Aureimonas sp. SA4125: one gene and its partner. The protein of the gene in region 1 interacts with the protein of each later gene in a pairwise test. Links are inferred from orthologs where the notes say so. Each region holds a gene or a part of one and is shown in the gene's direction. Other genes may lie near its edges.

Evidence for each region. The genes of interacting proteins can lie anywhere in the genome.
Region 2: the proteins of Sa4125_RS13220 (region 1) and groL interact in binary tests that used the Escherichia coli proteins (3 or more experiments, as listed by UniProt). The link is inferred for Aureimonas sp. SA4125 from one-to-one orthologs.

The regions. Positions count from the first base shown.
Region 1 is NZ_AP025032.1:2,800,304-2,808,276, reverse strand. Bases 105-3,104 are described here. They hold Sa4125_RS13220 (ABC transporter ATP-binding protein), read left to right. Parts: upstream 105-1,157; coding sequence 1,158-2,051; downstream 2,052-3,104. Other genes in these bases: Sa4125_RS13215 (MCE family protein), read left to right, coding at 2,051-3,104; Sa4125_RS13225 (ABC transporter permease), read left to right, coding at 105-1,177. In the rest of the region: more of Sa4125_RS13225, read left to right, coding at 1-104; more of Sa4125_RS13215, read left to right, coding at 3,105-3,997; Sa4125_RS13210 (ABC-type transport auxiliary lipoprotein family protein), read left to right, coding at 4,058-4,651; Sa4125_RS24315 (lysozyme inhibitor LprI family protein), read right to left, coding at 4,921-5,400; Sa4125_RS13200 (hypothetical protein), read right to left, coding at 5,613-7,973. UniProt on the Escherichia coli protein: Part of the ABC transporter complex MlaFEDB, which is involved in a phospholipid transport pathway that maintains lipid asymmetry in the outer membrane by retrograde trafficking of phospholipids from the outer membrane to the inner membrane.
Region 2 is NZ_AP025032.1:364,096-370,194, reverse strand. The notes cover bases 2,082-4,954. They hold groL (chaperonin GroEL), read left to right. Parts: upstream 2,082-2,625; coding sequence 2,626-4,284; downstream 4,285-4,954. Other genes in these bases: Sa4125_RS01775 (sulfite exporter TauE/SafE family protein), read left to right, coding at 4,486-4,954; groES (co-chaperone GroES), read left to right, coding at 2,205-2,501. In the rest of the region: Sa4125_RS01790 (TadE/TadG family type IV pilus assembly protein), read right to left, coding at 1-1,869; more of Sa4125_RS01775, read left to right, coding at 4,955-5,253; Sa4125_RS01770 (CsbD family protein), read left to right, coding at 5,376-5,555; Sa4125_RS01765 ((2Fe-2S)-binding protein), read left to right, coding at 5,800-6,099.

The DNA.
Region 1 (7,973 bases):
TTCGGACGCGGCCCTTCGCGTCGAGGCAGACGGGCGAAAGACGGTCGCTCCGGTCCTCGTCGCCGACAAGGAAGAGGGCGGGCTCGTGCTTGCCCTCAGCGGCGACTGGCTCGCCCGCACCATCGGCTCGATCGAAAAGACCGTTGCCGAGACAGGCGCGGCGGACCTTGGGCGCGCCGTGACGCTCGATTGCGGCGGGATCGGCAAGATCGATACTGCCGGTGCCTATCTCGTCGAGCAGCTGACGCGCAATCTCGGCGACCGGGGCGCCGCGGTCGAGGTGTCCGGCGTGAGCGCGAAGGACAATGCTCTGTTCGACGCGGTCCGCTCGTCGATGGACCGCGAACGGCCGGAGCCGGCACGGCGCCAGGGCTCGATTGTGACGGCAGCCTTCGCCGCCGTGGGTTCCGGCGTCTTCGCCATTCGCGACGAAATCGTCATCGGCCTCAACATCATCGGCGCATCGATCATTGGCGCCGGACGGCGCGCGACGGGCAAGACGCAGGTGCGCTTGCCCGCGATCATCACGCAGATGGACCGGATGGGCGTGCGCGCCGTGCCGATCATCGCGCTGATGAGTTTCCTGATCGGCGCCATCATCGCCCAGCAGGGCGCCTTCCAGCTGCGCAACTTCGGCGCGGAGATCTTCGTCGTCGATCTCGTCGGCATCCTGCAATTGCGCGAGATCGGCGTCCTTCTCACCGCCATCATGATCGCCGGCCGCTCGGGCAGCGCCATCACGGCCGAGATCGGCTCCATGAAGATGCGCGAGGAAGTCGATGCGCTGCAGGTCATCGGCCTCAATCCGATCGGCGTCCTCGTCTTTCCCCGGCTGGTCGCGCTGACGCTGGTGCTGCCGCTTCTCGCCTTCATCGCCGACATCATGGGCCTTGCCGGCGCGATCACCGTCACCTGGCTCTATTCCGGCATTCCGCCGGCCGCGTTCCTCCAGCGCCTGCGCGAAGCCGTCGATCTCGGCACGATCGCAGCCGGCCTGATCAAGGCGCCGTTCATGGCGATCATCATCGGCGTCGTCGCCTCGGCGGAAGGCATGAAAGTCGGCGGCAGCGCCGAGAGCCTCGGCCTGCACGTCACGGCCTCGGTCGTCAAATCCATCTTCCTCGTCATTCTCGTCGACGGTTTCTTTGCGATTTTCTATGCATCCATCAGCTTCTGACGCCATCGCCCCGGGTGAGGCCGACGCCACCGCGCCAGCGGGCGCGCCGGCGCTCGTCGCTGCCGCGGATGCCGACAAGCACGATGTGATCATCAAGGTGCGCGACGTCACGGTGTCCTTCGGCGAGAAGACCGTTCTCGACAAGCTCGACCTCGACGTGCGCCGCGGCGAGATCCTCGGCTTCGTCGGCGGATCGGGGCAGGGCAAGTCGGTGCTGCTGCGCACCGTCCTGGGGCTCAATCAAAAGCAGGCCGGCAGCATCGAGATTTTCGGCACCGACTACGAAACGGCGAACGACGACGAGCGGCTCGCGGTCGAGCAGCGCTGGGGCGTCCTCTTCCAGCATGGCGCGCTGTTTTCCTCGCTGTCGGTGCTGGAGAACATCCAGGTTCCGATGCGCGAGTATCTCGACCTGTCGCCGGGATTGATGAACGAGCTCGCGCGGCTGAAGATCGATCTCGTCGGCCTTGCGCCCGACGCCGCCGACAAGTTCCCTTCCGAGCTCTCCGGCGGCATGATCAAGCGCGCGGCGCTGGCAAGGGCGCTGGCCCTCGACCCGGACATCGTCTTCCTGGACGAGCCGACGTCCGGTCTCGATCCGATCGGCGCTGCCGATTTCGACGAACTGATCATGACCCTTCGCGATACGCTCGGGCTTACCGTCTACATGGTGACCCACGATCTCGACAGTCTGTACCAGGCCTGCGACCGGATCGCCGTCCTCGGCAACAAGAAGGTGCTCGTCGAAGGCACGATCGAGACGATGCTCGCCTCCGACGACCCCTGGGTAAAGTCCTATTTCCACGGTAAGCGCGCCCGCACGATTACACCGCGGGCAGCACCCGCCGCAGCCAGCACCAAAGAGGCGAAGTGATGGAAACCAGAGCGAACTATGTCCTCGTCGGCATATTCAGCGTCGTCGTCCTCGTGCTCTGCTTCGGCTTCGTGTGGTGGTCGGCCAATGTCTCCAGCCAGGACAGCCAGGTCCCGCTTCTGGTGCGGATCGAGGGCTCCGTCACCGGTCTCAGCGTCGGCAGCCAGGTGCTCTTCAACGGCCTGAAGGTCGGCGACGTGCGCAGTCTGAGGATCGATCCGAACAATCCGCGCGTCGTCATCGCCACCACGAAGGTTGACTCAACGACACCGATCACGACCTCGACGCGCGCCACGATCGGCTTTGCGGGCCTCACGGGCCAGGCCTTCATCGAGCTGAAGGGCGGCGACGTCAAGGAGCGCAACATCATCAGCTACGCCCAGGAGCAGGGCGCCGTGCCGGTGATCAAGGCCGATCCCTCCGATGTGACCGACATTCTCGCGACGGCCAAGGACATCGCCGAGCGTGCCGACAACATCCTCTCGCAGTTCGAAGGCATGGTCGCCGATGTCGGGCCGGCCGTCGAGACCACTGCCGCCAACATCTCGGCCACCTCGGAGAACGTCAAGGTCTTCACCGACAGCCTCGCCGCCAATTCCGGCCAGATCGATAATTTCCTGAAGAGCGTCAGCCGCCTCGCCGGGACCGCCAACACCGTGGCCGAGGCGCTGCCGGCGGCGATCAAATCGGCCCAGAATGTGATCGAGGCCGTGGACCCGCAGTCGGTGCGCACCACTGTCGACAATGTCGCCGCCATGTCGCAGACGCTGCGGACGCAGTCCGAGAACATCGGGGGAATCGTCGAGTCCGTGAAGTCGGCGACCGCCAGCGTCGGCGCCTTCGGCGAGACCCTGCAGCGCAATACGCCGAGCATCGACAAGCTTCTGACCAGTCTCGGGCCAATCTCCGACACTGCTCAGAGCGTCGCGACCAAGCTCGATTCGACGCTCGGCTCGGCCGACAAGATCCTCGCGGCGGTCGACCCGGCACAGGTATCGGGAACGCTCACCGACATTTCGGGTGCCGCCAAGAACATCTCTGACGTGGCGAGCCTCGTCGGCGAGCAGGGAGAGGCGATCCGTGAGACGGTCGCCAACGTCACCGGCATCAGCCGCAACATCAAGGGCGTGACCGACAGCCTCGGCACCAACAGGGAGGCGATCGACCGGTTCATCGCCAATCTCGGCCCGATCGGCGACAATGCCGCCGCCGCCAGCACGAAGCTGAGCGAGACAGTTGACAGAGCGAGCCAGCTGATTACCGGCATCGACCAGCGTCGCATCACCGAGACGGTCGACAATGTCGCCGACATCGTCGCCGGCATCAGGGCCAAGACCACGGTGATCCAGTCGGTGATCGACGGGGTCGACAGGACCATCCGCACCGCCGACACGACGCTGACCGGCTTCGACGGCACCCGCCAGCGCGTCGACGCGATCCTCGAAGGCGTTGACCCGGCCACCGTCAACCGGGCGATGACGAACGTCTCCTCGGCGACCGACAACGTGGCTGCTGCCGCCGACTCGATCGCCAAGATCGCCAACGACATCGGCGGCCGCAGCGCCGACATCAACGAGATCATCACCAACGCGCAGCAGACCAGCGCCAAGGTCAATACCGCCTCGACCCGTCTCGACACGGTGCTGGCCTCCCTCGACCGGCTGCTGAACGCGGACTCGACCGAAGGGCTGGCGGCGGAGGCGAGTGCGACGCTGGGCGCCATCCGCCAGACCGCGGCCAGCATCAACGCCCGGATCGGGCCGATCGCCGACAACATCCAGGCCTTCTCCGGCAACGGCCTGTCGGAAATCCGCACGCTGGTGCGCGATGTCACCCGATCCGTCAACCGGATCGAGGGCGCCGTCACCGACTTCCAGGCCAATCCGAGCCGGATCATTTATGGCGGCGACGAGGTCAAGCAGTTCAACGGCCGTCAGCGTCGATGATGCGCGACAGTATCGGGCCGCGTGCGGCGAGACATCGTAATGCGTAGAGGATTTCTGACCATGCACGCCCTTTCCCGCACGGCCCTGATTGCGCTCCTGGCGCTCGGACTCGGTGCTTGCGCATCGCTCGGCGGCGCGACGCCGCCCGACACCTACGAGATTGCGCCCCCGAAAGTCGTGAAGATGCCGGGCTCGACGCGGGCGCAACTGCTCATCCCCGAGCCGACCGCGATCAAGACCCTCGACAGCAACCAGATCGTCGTGAAGCCGACGAGCTATACGGTGGAATACCTCGGCAACAGCCAGTGGAGCGACCGCCTGCCGCGCATGGTCCAGCTGCGGTTTGTCCAGGCCTTCGAGAATACCGGCCGCGTCGGCGCCGTGGGCGTGCCGGGGCAGGGCCTCGCGATCGACTATCAGGTCGTGATGGAGATCCGGAAGTTCGAGATCGATGCGGGAGACGGAAATTCCGCGGTGGTCGAGATCGCCGTGAAGGCGCTGAACGACCGCAACGGCACGGTGCGCGCCACCCGCGTGTTCTCGGCGTCCGCGCCGGTGACGGTTGCCGGCAATCCCGGCTATATCGCCGCGTTGAACGTCGCCTTCGATCGCGTGACGTCCGACATCGTCAAGTGGACGCTCGGCCTGGTCTGAGCGGGAGACCCCGGGAAGTCCGGGGCCGACTGCCTGGAACCGGAATTGTCCCTGCCGGCGGCGCCCTTCTTCTTGCCTGACTGTGAACCGTCGCGGCCGTCGGTTGAACAATTGCGGCCACGGGCAGTGACAGCGGAGCGTCCGCACGCAGGCAGGACCACAGCCGATCTGCGAGGAGCCTGCGTCCCGCGGCGCCACGGCGTCACGGAGCCGCGTGCGAAGCCGTCCAGAGCCCGACTTGAGGCCCTGCGAAGGTCGCATAATTCCGTCTACTGCAGGTCCAGCGCGCGGGTCGCCGTCAGCATCAGCAGGCAACTGGACGCGATGTTCGTGCGGATCGTGCCGTCCTTGTAGAGCTCGAAGCGCCGATCGCATTCGGCATCGCGAAAGGTGATCCAGGCGCGCTGCGCCTTGACGAGGCTTTTTGCAGCGCCGGGCTCGATCGATTGCTCGACGAGGGACGCGTCCTGTTCTTTCGCGGCAGCCGTGGCGCTGAGATAGTTTTCATTCAGCAGAACATCCCACGCCGCCTGCTCCTGACCGAGGCATTCGTCCACGCCCATGGTGGTCGATCCTGCCGGCAGCTCCTGGCAGGCGTCCGAGATCTTTCCGATGCAGCCGTGCGGTTCCGAGCCGGCGTCGGCAAGGCACGCCCTGATGGTCGCAACGTCCGCGGCGGTCGTGTCCGCGGCCACAGCTGGAAAGCCGAGGACCGTCACAATCGGCAGTATCGTCCACAGTCGGTTCATGCGTCCCGGGCTCCATAGTTCTACGCCCTGCAAACGGGCGCCGCCGATTGGATCGCCCTCGCGTCCGCCGTTGACCAGACCCGCCGGCCAGCACCGTTCGCCATCGGGCGACCAAGATTGGCAGGCGCCGCCCCGGCAGGCAACGGGGCGCACCGCCGAGACAAAAAAAGGGGCGACCAGCGGCCGCCCTTTTCCTTATTTTGTCTGACCCGTCAGCTGTCGAAGCGGCCGGAGGCGTGAGCCAGCATGGTGTAGACCTTTCCGGTGTCGGACATCAGATAGGTCCGCGTGAGGGCGTTGTCGGTGTCCGGCTGGGTGACGTCGCCGAGCAGCGTCTCGAAGTCGGCGATGTAGCGGTCGACGGCGGAACGGAATTCGGCGTCGCGCTGATACTTGCGCCGGATCTCGTCGAAGGTCTGCTGTCCCTTCATCGTATAGAGACGCCGCGTGAACACGTTGCGCTCGCCCTTGCGATACCGCTCCCAGAGATCGACCGAGGCATTGTGGTCGATGGCCCGCGCGATGTCGACCGAGAGCGAGTTGAGCGATTCGACGACGTGCTCCGCCGAGCGTGCCGCCGCCGGCTCCGCCGGCCCGGCCTCGGCCGCCTCGTCGTCCTCCTCGCGAGAGGCGCGGCGCAGGAGGTCGGAGACCCAGCCGCCCGCCTTGACCGGTTCGGTCCGCGCCGGGGATGCGCTCGGCGTGAGCATCGGCGGGACCGATGCGGCAGGGGCCGAACGCTCCACGTCGAGCGAGCCACGCAGCGAGCGCGCGACATTGCCCTCGGACGGGGCAGGGACATTCTGCCGCGTCTCGGACGCGCGCTCCGGGGCCCGGCGCTCCTCAGCGATCCGCTCCACGGGCGCGGTGCGTGCCACGCGGCGTTCCTCCTCGGGCGCCGGTTCGGCGATCTGAGAGGACTGCCTCAGTTCCGTGCGGGTCGCCGCTGCAGCCGGCTGGCGGCGCGCCCCGACATCGAAGGCGCGGCCCGATTGCGAGACGATCTCGCCGAGATCGCGCAAAGCACGGATCTGGTCGCCGACGGCGCGGCGCATGGCCTCCGTGCTCTCGCGCGTCTCCTCGGGAAGATCGAACACGCCGCGCTTGATCTCCTCGCGGGCCGCGGCGAGATCGTCCCGGATCTGCGAGGCGGTACGCCGCATTTCCTCGGTCGCGCCGGCGAAGCGCGTGGTGGCGTCCTCGACGACGGTCTGCACCGCGGTGCGGATCTCTGCCGCTGCCGCCCGCGAGCGGCTCTCGGTGGCGTCGATCTGCTTGCCGGCCTGATCGAGCGAAGCGCCGACCTCGCTGGTCAGGCGTGTCGACAGGAGCCGCGAGCGCTGCTCCGTCCGTTCGAACAGGCCGTCGACGACCTCCTCGAACGAGCGCATCAGCTGCCCGATCTCCTCGGAGCGCGCGACAAGGCCGTTGGAAAGCTCTTCCAGCCCGTCGCGGCGATCCTCGAGGGTCGTGCGCAGATTGCCCTGCGCCGTATCGAGGAGGCTCGCCGCTTCCTGCAGGATCCGGCCGTGATCCTCGAACCGGCCAGCCATCGACGTGACCTGGGAATAGGTCGTCGAGGACAGCTGGTCGAGCCGCGCGATATTGCCGTCGAGACGCTGCGAGGAGGACGCGATCTGGTCCGCTGCCTTGTCGGCACCTTCACTGAACCGGCTTCCGGCCTCCTGGAGGGTCGCATCGATCGCCCCGAGATTGTTCGCGGCGTCGTCGACAAGGGTGCGCAGGGAGCCGTTGGTCTTCGACAGGCGTCCGATCAGGGCGCCGATATCGTTGGACAGCTTGTCGCGCATGTCGGCGACGGCGGCCACAGCCTGTCCGGTCCGGGTATCGAAACTGGACAGAATGTCCGCCGAAGACTGGCTGAGCGACTCGACGGTTTCCTGGGCACGACGGCTCAGGGCGCCGATCAGCGCGGAATTCTCCTGCTGAAGGCGGGTCGACGCCTGCTGCGACGATTCTTCGATCAGCTGCACCGTCTGCGCACCACTCTCGGCGAAACGCTCGATCATCGGTCGAGCCTCCTCGTCGATCAGTCGCGCGATCTCGCTGCCGCGGCCGGCGAGCATGTCGCTGAGCATCCGCGTCTTTTCCTCGAGATCGCCGGTGATCATGCGGGCCCGCGTGCTCAGCGAGCGCTCGGAGGCCGCCAGGCGGTTGCTCAGCTCTTCGCTGAACGCACCGGCGCTGTCGATCAACTGCTGGCGGGCCTCGTCCGCCTCGGTCCGGATGACGATGGACGCGCCGGCCAGCTGCGAGGCGATCTCGGCGCTCTGCGTGATCATCGTCTCGCGCGCCGCGTCGGCATCGCGCAGGAGCACGGTCGAGACGCCGGAGACGTTCTCGCGCAGTCGGTTGGCGATGGTCCGCATCTCGGAGACGAGGGTGCCCGAGGCGCCCTCGATCTCGCTGCGGATCATGTCGGTCGCGGTGTCGAGATCCCCGCGCATCGATGCGGACGAGCCGCCAAGGCTTTCGGCCAGCTGGCGCGAGAAGTTCTCGAGATCGCTGACGAAGGCCTGGCGGCGCTCGTCGAGCTGCCCTGCCATCTGATC
Region 2 (6,099 bases), 2.4 Mb from region 1 along the record:
GACTCTCGTCGCCGAGGCTTTGGGAATGTCGAAGGCGATGGTGTAGATGATGATGCCGTCCTTCACGACAGGCCCGCGCTCGTCGCTCAGCTGCGCGCCGTTGGCATCGGTCATGATGCTCTTGCCATCGGCCTTGGCGTTGGCGCAGACTTTCCTGGTGCGGCCGTCCATGGCGAGCGTGAAGGCGGAATTGGTGTAGCTGACCGACTGGCCCGACTGTTCGAAGATCCGGCCCGCCTTCGTCCCGGTCTGCTCGTTCTTCGTATTGTAGACCGGCACCTGGGCGAACCCGTAGGAGCTGAACCACGACTTGTCGTCATTGCCCGAGACGTAGGAGGTGTTCTCGCCGTCGGTCATCAGGATGATCGCCTTGATATTCTTCGGGTCGGAATAGGCACGGCTGCCGGCGAAGGGTTCGCCGGGCGACAGGACACGCCAGCCCCAGCCGACGCCCTCATCGACATTGGTGGCGCCCACCGCCTCGAGCCCGCCGATCATGCCGTCGACCGCAGCGGCATCCGTCGAGAGCGGCATCACCGGCGCGGAATCGCAGATGTGGTTGGGGCTGTAGCGATGATTGTCCCCTTCCCTCGACTGCGTCCGGGTCGGGTAGAGGAGATACTTGTTCATGTTGCGCTGCTGGGCGAAGAAACTCTTGCCGTCCAGCGGATAGACCCCCTGCGGAAACTGGAAGGCGTCGTCGGCGAGAAAATTGTTGAACCCGGTCGAATCGGGCTCGTCGACGGCCATGTAGGGAACGAAGAGCGTCGCGGGATTTTTCTCCGACGGCGCGTCGTCGGTCACTCCATAGACCCCGCCCCGCGCTTCGACGCAGCCGCGGAGCTCGAACATCGGCTTGCTGGCATAGGTAATTCTGTAGGGGTGGCACCCCGTCGGGTCGCTGGACTGGCTGCAGATCGGGGAGGACTTCTTCATCACCCAGGAGCCGTCCTTCCCCGACCAGGTGCAGCCGGAATAGGTCTCGCCCTTGTACTTGCAGGCTGCCGTATCCTTGACGGTCGTCGGCGTCTTCATGTTCTTCACGACGTACTGGCGCGTCAGCGGCACGGCGGGGTTGGCGGTCAGGTACCAGCCTTTGTCGCTCGTCGAAGGTGTCGCCAGCCGGTTGCCGCCGGCGTCCGTCAGCGTCGTCCAGTCGAAGTTCTCGTGATGAAGCGGCGACAGCCCCTTCGGGTCCATCCACCAGGCATCGAGATTGTCCACGCCGAGGTTCACGGCGCCCGAGAACGGCACGACGGCGACCCGCGCCGGATCGTCGGAAGCAGCGCCGGAACCGGCGAAGAATTTCGCCGCTGCAGAGCGGGCGACGCGGCGCAGCGTCACAATCTTCGATTCGCCACCGGCGCTGGGCGAACTTGCCATCGACCCGGAAGTGTCGAGCACCATCGCCACCTCGACGGTCGTATCCGACACCTGCACGGTGCTGGCGACCTTGATGATCTTGCCGCCGAAGATCTTGGACGCGGTCACGCTCAGCGGCAGGAACATCGGGCTGTACGTATATTCGGCGTGAAGCTTCAACTGACGCGTGTGATCTTCATCGAAGCTCACGCCGTCGTAAACGAGGCTGGCCGTGCTCCGGGACAGCCCGCTGACGTTGCCGTCGAAAAAGTTCTTCGCGTAGAGCGCGAGATTCGCCGGATCTGGATCGACGGAATACTGCTTGGCCGCAGCAAGGGCTGCCGCGTCGGCGGCATTTTGAACCTGTACCCGGTTCGAATACATCATGCTGAGATCCACGGCGCCGCCCATGGCCAGAACCAGCGGAACGGCGACCAGAGCGCCCAGCACTGCGAAGTTGCCTTTTTCGCCGCGCCTGAAGCGCTTCAGCGACTCCCGTATCTTCATGACAAACCACCGATATTATGGATCGGCAGACTGCCTTCCACGACGCCAACACCTTAGCTCCAGCGTGCGTTAAGACGGCGTTTCCCGGATCGATCGACTTCGACGGGTCGGCGCCATTTGGCAAAAATTTCAACGCGCTGGGTGCATGCGCAGGCTTCCCCGGAGCGTCGTCGGACCGGTGGATTGCGGGAGAACCCCCGCGATCGACCTTGACAAGCATGGGGCCTGGCCCCTATTTCAGGGCCGCTAGCACTCAGCCAAGGCGAGTGCCAACAATCCGAACCGGCAGCCCGAAAGAGCGCCGGTTGTCCTCTACAGCTGAAGGGCCAACGACTATGGCAACTGTGAACTTCCGTCCTCTCCACGATCGGGTCGTCGTGCGTCGCGTGGAGTCCGAGACCAAGACGGCCGGCGGGATCATCATCCCGGATACGGCCAAGGAGAAGCCGCAGGAAGGCGAGATCATCGCCGTCGGCGCTGGCGCTCGCGACGAGCAGGGCAAGATCCAGCCGCTGGACGTCAAGGCCGGCGATCGCATCCTGTTCGGCAAGTGGTCGGGCACCGAGGTCAAGCTCAACGGCGAAGACCTTCTGATCATGAAGGAATCCGACATCATGGGCGTCGTCGGCTGATCAGTCGACTGTCGGACCCCCGGTCCGGTGACGGGGCGACCTGTCCCGCGGGGCGTCCAAACTCTCATTCCCCCTCAATTCAACACGATGCGGCTCGTTTCGAGCGCATCGAGGAGACATTCAAATGGCTGCCAAGGAAGTAAAATTCGGCCGTGACGCCCGCGAACGCATGCTGCGCGGCGTCGACATCCTCGCCGACGCCGTCAAGGTGACGCTCGGCCCCAAGGGCCGCAACGTCGTCATCGACAAGTCGTTCGGCGCACCGCGCATCACCAAGGACGGCGTCACCGTCGCCAAGGAGATCGAGCTCGAGGACAAGTTCGAGAACATGGGCGCCCAGATGGTGCGCGAAGTGGCCTCGAAGACCAACGACAAGGCCGGTGACGGCACCACGACCGCGACCGTTCTGGCCCAGGCGATCGTCCGCGAAGGCGGCAAGGCCGTCGCCGCCGGCATGAACCCGATGGACGTCAAGCGCGGCATCGACATGGCCGTCATCAAGGTCGTCGAAGCCCTGCAGGCCTCGGCCCGCAAGATCGAGACCTCGGATGAAGTCGCCCAGGTCGGCACCATCTCGGCCAATGGCGAGAAGGAAATCGGCGAGATGATCGCCTCGGCGATGCAGAAGGTCGGCAACGAGGGTGTCATCACCGTCGAGGAAGCCAAGACCGCCGAGACCGAGCTCGAAGTCGTCGAAGGCATGCAGTTCGACCGCGGCTACCTCTCGCCCTACTTCGTGACCAACCCCGAGAAGATGGTCGCCGAGCTCGAGGACCCCTACATCCTCCTGCACGAGAAGAAGCTTTCGAACCTCCAGGCGATGCTTCCGGTGCTCGAGCAGGTCGTCCAGTCGGGCAAGCCGCTTCTCATCATCTCGGAAGACGTCGAAGGCGAGGCCCTGGCCACGCTCGTCGTCAACAAGCTGCGGGGCGGCCTGAAGATCGCCGCCGTCAAGGCGCCGGGCTTCGGTGATCGCCGCAAGGCCATGCTGGAAGACATCGCGACCCTGACCGGTGGCCAGGTGATCTCGGAAGATCTCGGCATCAAGCTCGAGACCGTCACGCTCGACATGCTCGGCCGCGCCAAGAAGGTCTCCATCACCAAGGAGAACACCACCATCGTCGACGGTGCCGGCGAGAGCGCGCAGATCCAGGCCCGTGTCGGCCAGATCAAGCAGCAGATCGAGGAGACCACCTCGGACTACGACCGCGAGAAGCTGCAGGAGCGTCTGGCCAAGCTCGCCGGTGGCGTCGCGGTCATCCGCGTCGGCGGCGCGACGGAAGTCGAAGTCAAGGAAAAGAAGGACCGCGTCGACGACGCCCTCAACGCGACCCGTGCGGCCGTCGAAGAAGGCATCGTGGCTGGCGGCGGCGTCGCTCTCCTGCGCGCTTCCAACGCCCTGACCATCACGGGCGCCAACCAGGACCAGGAAGCCGGCATCACCATCGTGCGCCGCGCCCTCCAGGCTCCGCTTCGCCAGATCGTCACCAATGCCGGTGAAGAAGGCTCGATCGTCGTCGGCAAGATCCTCGACAACTCCTCGGTCACCTTCGGCTACAACGCCGCGACCGGCGAATACGGCGACATGATCCAGATGGGCATCGTCGATCCGGTCAAGGTCGTCCGTTCGGCCCTGCAGGATGCGGCCTCGGTTGCCGGCCTCCTCGTCACCACCGAAGCCATGATTTCCGAAGCTCCCAAGCGCGAGAGCGCCGGCGGCGGCGGCGGCATGGGCGGCGGAATGGGCGGCGGCATGGGCGGCATGGGCGGCATGGACTTCTAAGAAGCGAGAGCTTCCTGGGCCCAATTGGCTCACATCGCGACAGGGGGTCCGGCAGTCATGCCGGGCCCTTTTTTGTGTTTTCGCACCGGCCGCAGAGAACTTGGTTGTTTCGGCTCGATACGCCCGTAAATTTGGAACGCACCGCCTGTCCGCGGACGGTTGCTTGGATAGGCTGAGTGATCTTTCTCAGGCGGGTTCCAGATGCACGATTTCATGATCTTCTTCTTCGTCGGGGCGCTGGCGCAGCTTGTCGACGGCGCTCTCGGCATGGCCTACGGCGTCATCTCCTCGACCGTTCTCCTCAGCTTCGGCGTGCTTCCGGCCCAGGCCTCCGCCTCCGTCCACGCAGCCGAACTGTTCACGACCGCGGCATCGGGCGGCGCCCATATCTGGCACAAGAACATCGACTGGAAGCTGTTCTGGCGGCTTGTGCCTTTCGGCGTTCTGGGAGGCGCCCTGGGAGCCTATGTTCTGACCGGCCTCGACGGCGACGTGGTGAAGCCCTACGTCGCGGCCTATCTGGCGGTCATGGGCGCCTATCTCCTGTCACGCTCGTTCCGCCAGGTTCCCCAAAAACCCGTTCCCGCCAGAGTGGTGCCACCTCTCGCGCTCGTCGGGGGACTGTTCGACGCCATCGGCGGTGGCGGATGGGGGCCGATCGTCACATCCGGGCTTCTCGGCGCCGGGGGACAGCCGCGCTACGTCATCGGATCGGTCAATGCGGCCGAGTTCCTGGTGACCCTCTCGGTCTCGCTGTCCTTCGCCTTGGCGCTGGTGACCGGACACTGGGAGGACGCTCCAGACCTGATGACCAACGCCATGGCCGTGGCCGGTCTCGTCTGCGGTGGCGTGGTGGTCGCGCCGTTTGCCGGCTACGCGATACGAATCATCCCGCAGAACTGGCTTCTGCGCCTCGTGGGTCTTTTGATCTGCGTCCTGGCGCTGAGCCAGATTTGGCAACTGATCTGAGCGGCAAGCAAAGCCCATCGCCTCAACCATCGGCCGTTGCCGGCGGAACCCTCGGGCCGGCGCGCCGTTCTTCAGACAGGCCGCGCGAATTCGGCAAGCGGCAATGTTGAAAGGCTAAGACCATGGACAAGCACACGATCTCCGGTGGCGCGAAGCAGGCTGGCGGCGCGATCAAGGAGACTGCCGGCAAGGCAGTCGGCAACGAGCGCCTCGAGGCCGAAGGCACCGTCGACAAGACGGAAGGCAAGGCCGAAAAGAACTACGGCAAGGTCAAGGACGCGGTCAAAGACACGCTCTCCTAACATATTTTTTACCGATCGGTAGGAAGGCCGCCCCCTTTTTGGGGCGGCCTTTTTTTATTTTTTTTCCGTGGGTTGGGACGTTTTTCGGAAGAGCGGCGCACCGCTCTGCGGGGCCTTTGCAGTGAGATTGCAGGGTCTCCTGCCTATCACTTCGCCCCTTCCTCTGGCAGATTAGAACCATATCAAATCCGGTCGCCCGGCGCGTTCGCACGCCCCATCGCGGCTGCCTATCAAGGAGAATGCCGTGATCACCTTCATGCTCAACGGCCAGGAAAAGACCTTCGACGGCGATCCCGATACGCCGCTTCTCTGGGTCATCCGCGACTTCGAAAAGCTCACCGGCACCAAATACGGATGCGGCGTCGCCCAGTGCGGCGCCTGCACGGTGCATCTCGACGGCATGACCCGCCGTTCCTGCATCACGCCGATCTCGACCGTCGAGGGGTCCGAAGTGATCACCATCGAGGGTGTCGCGGGCACCGAGGCCGAGGCCGTTCGTGCGGCCTGGGTCGCCATCGACGTGCCGCAGTGCGGCTACTGCCAG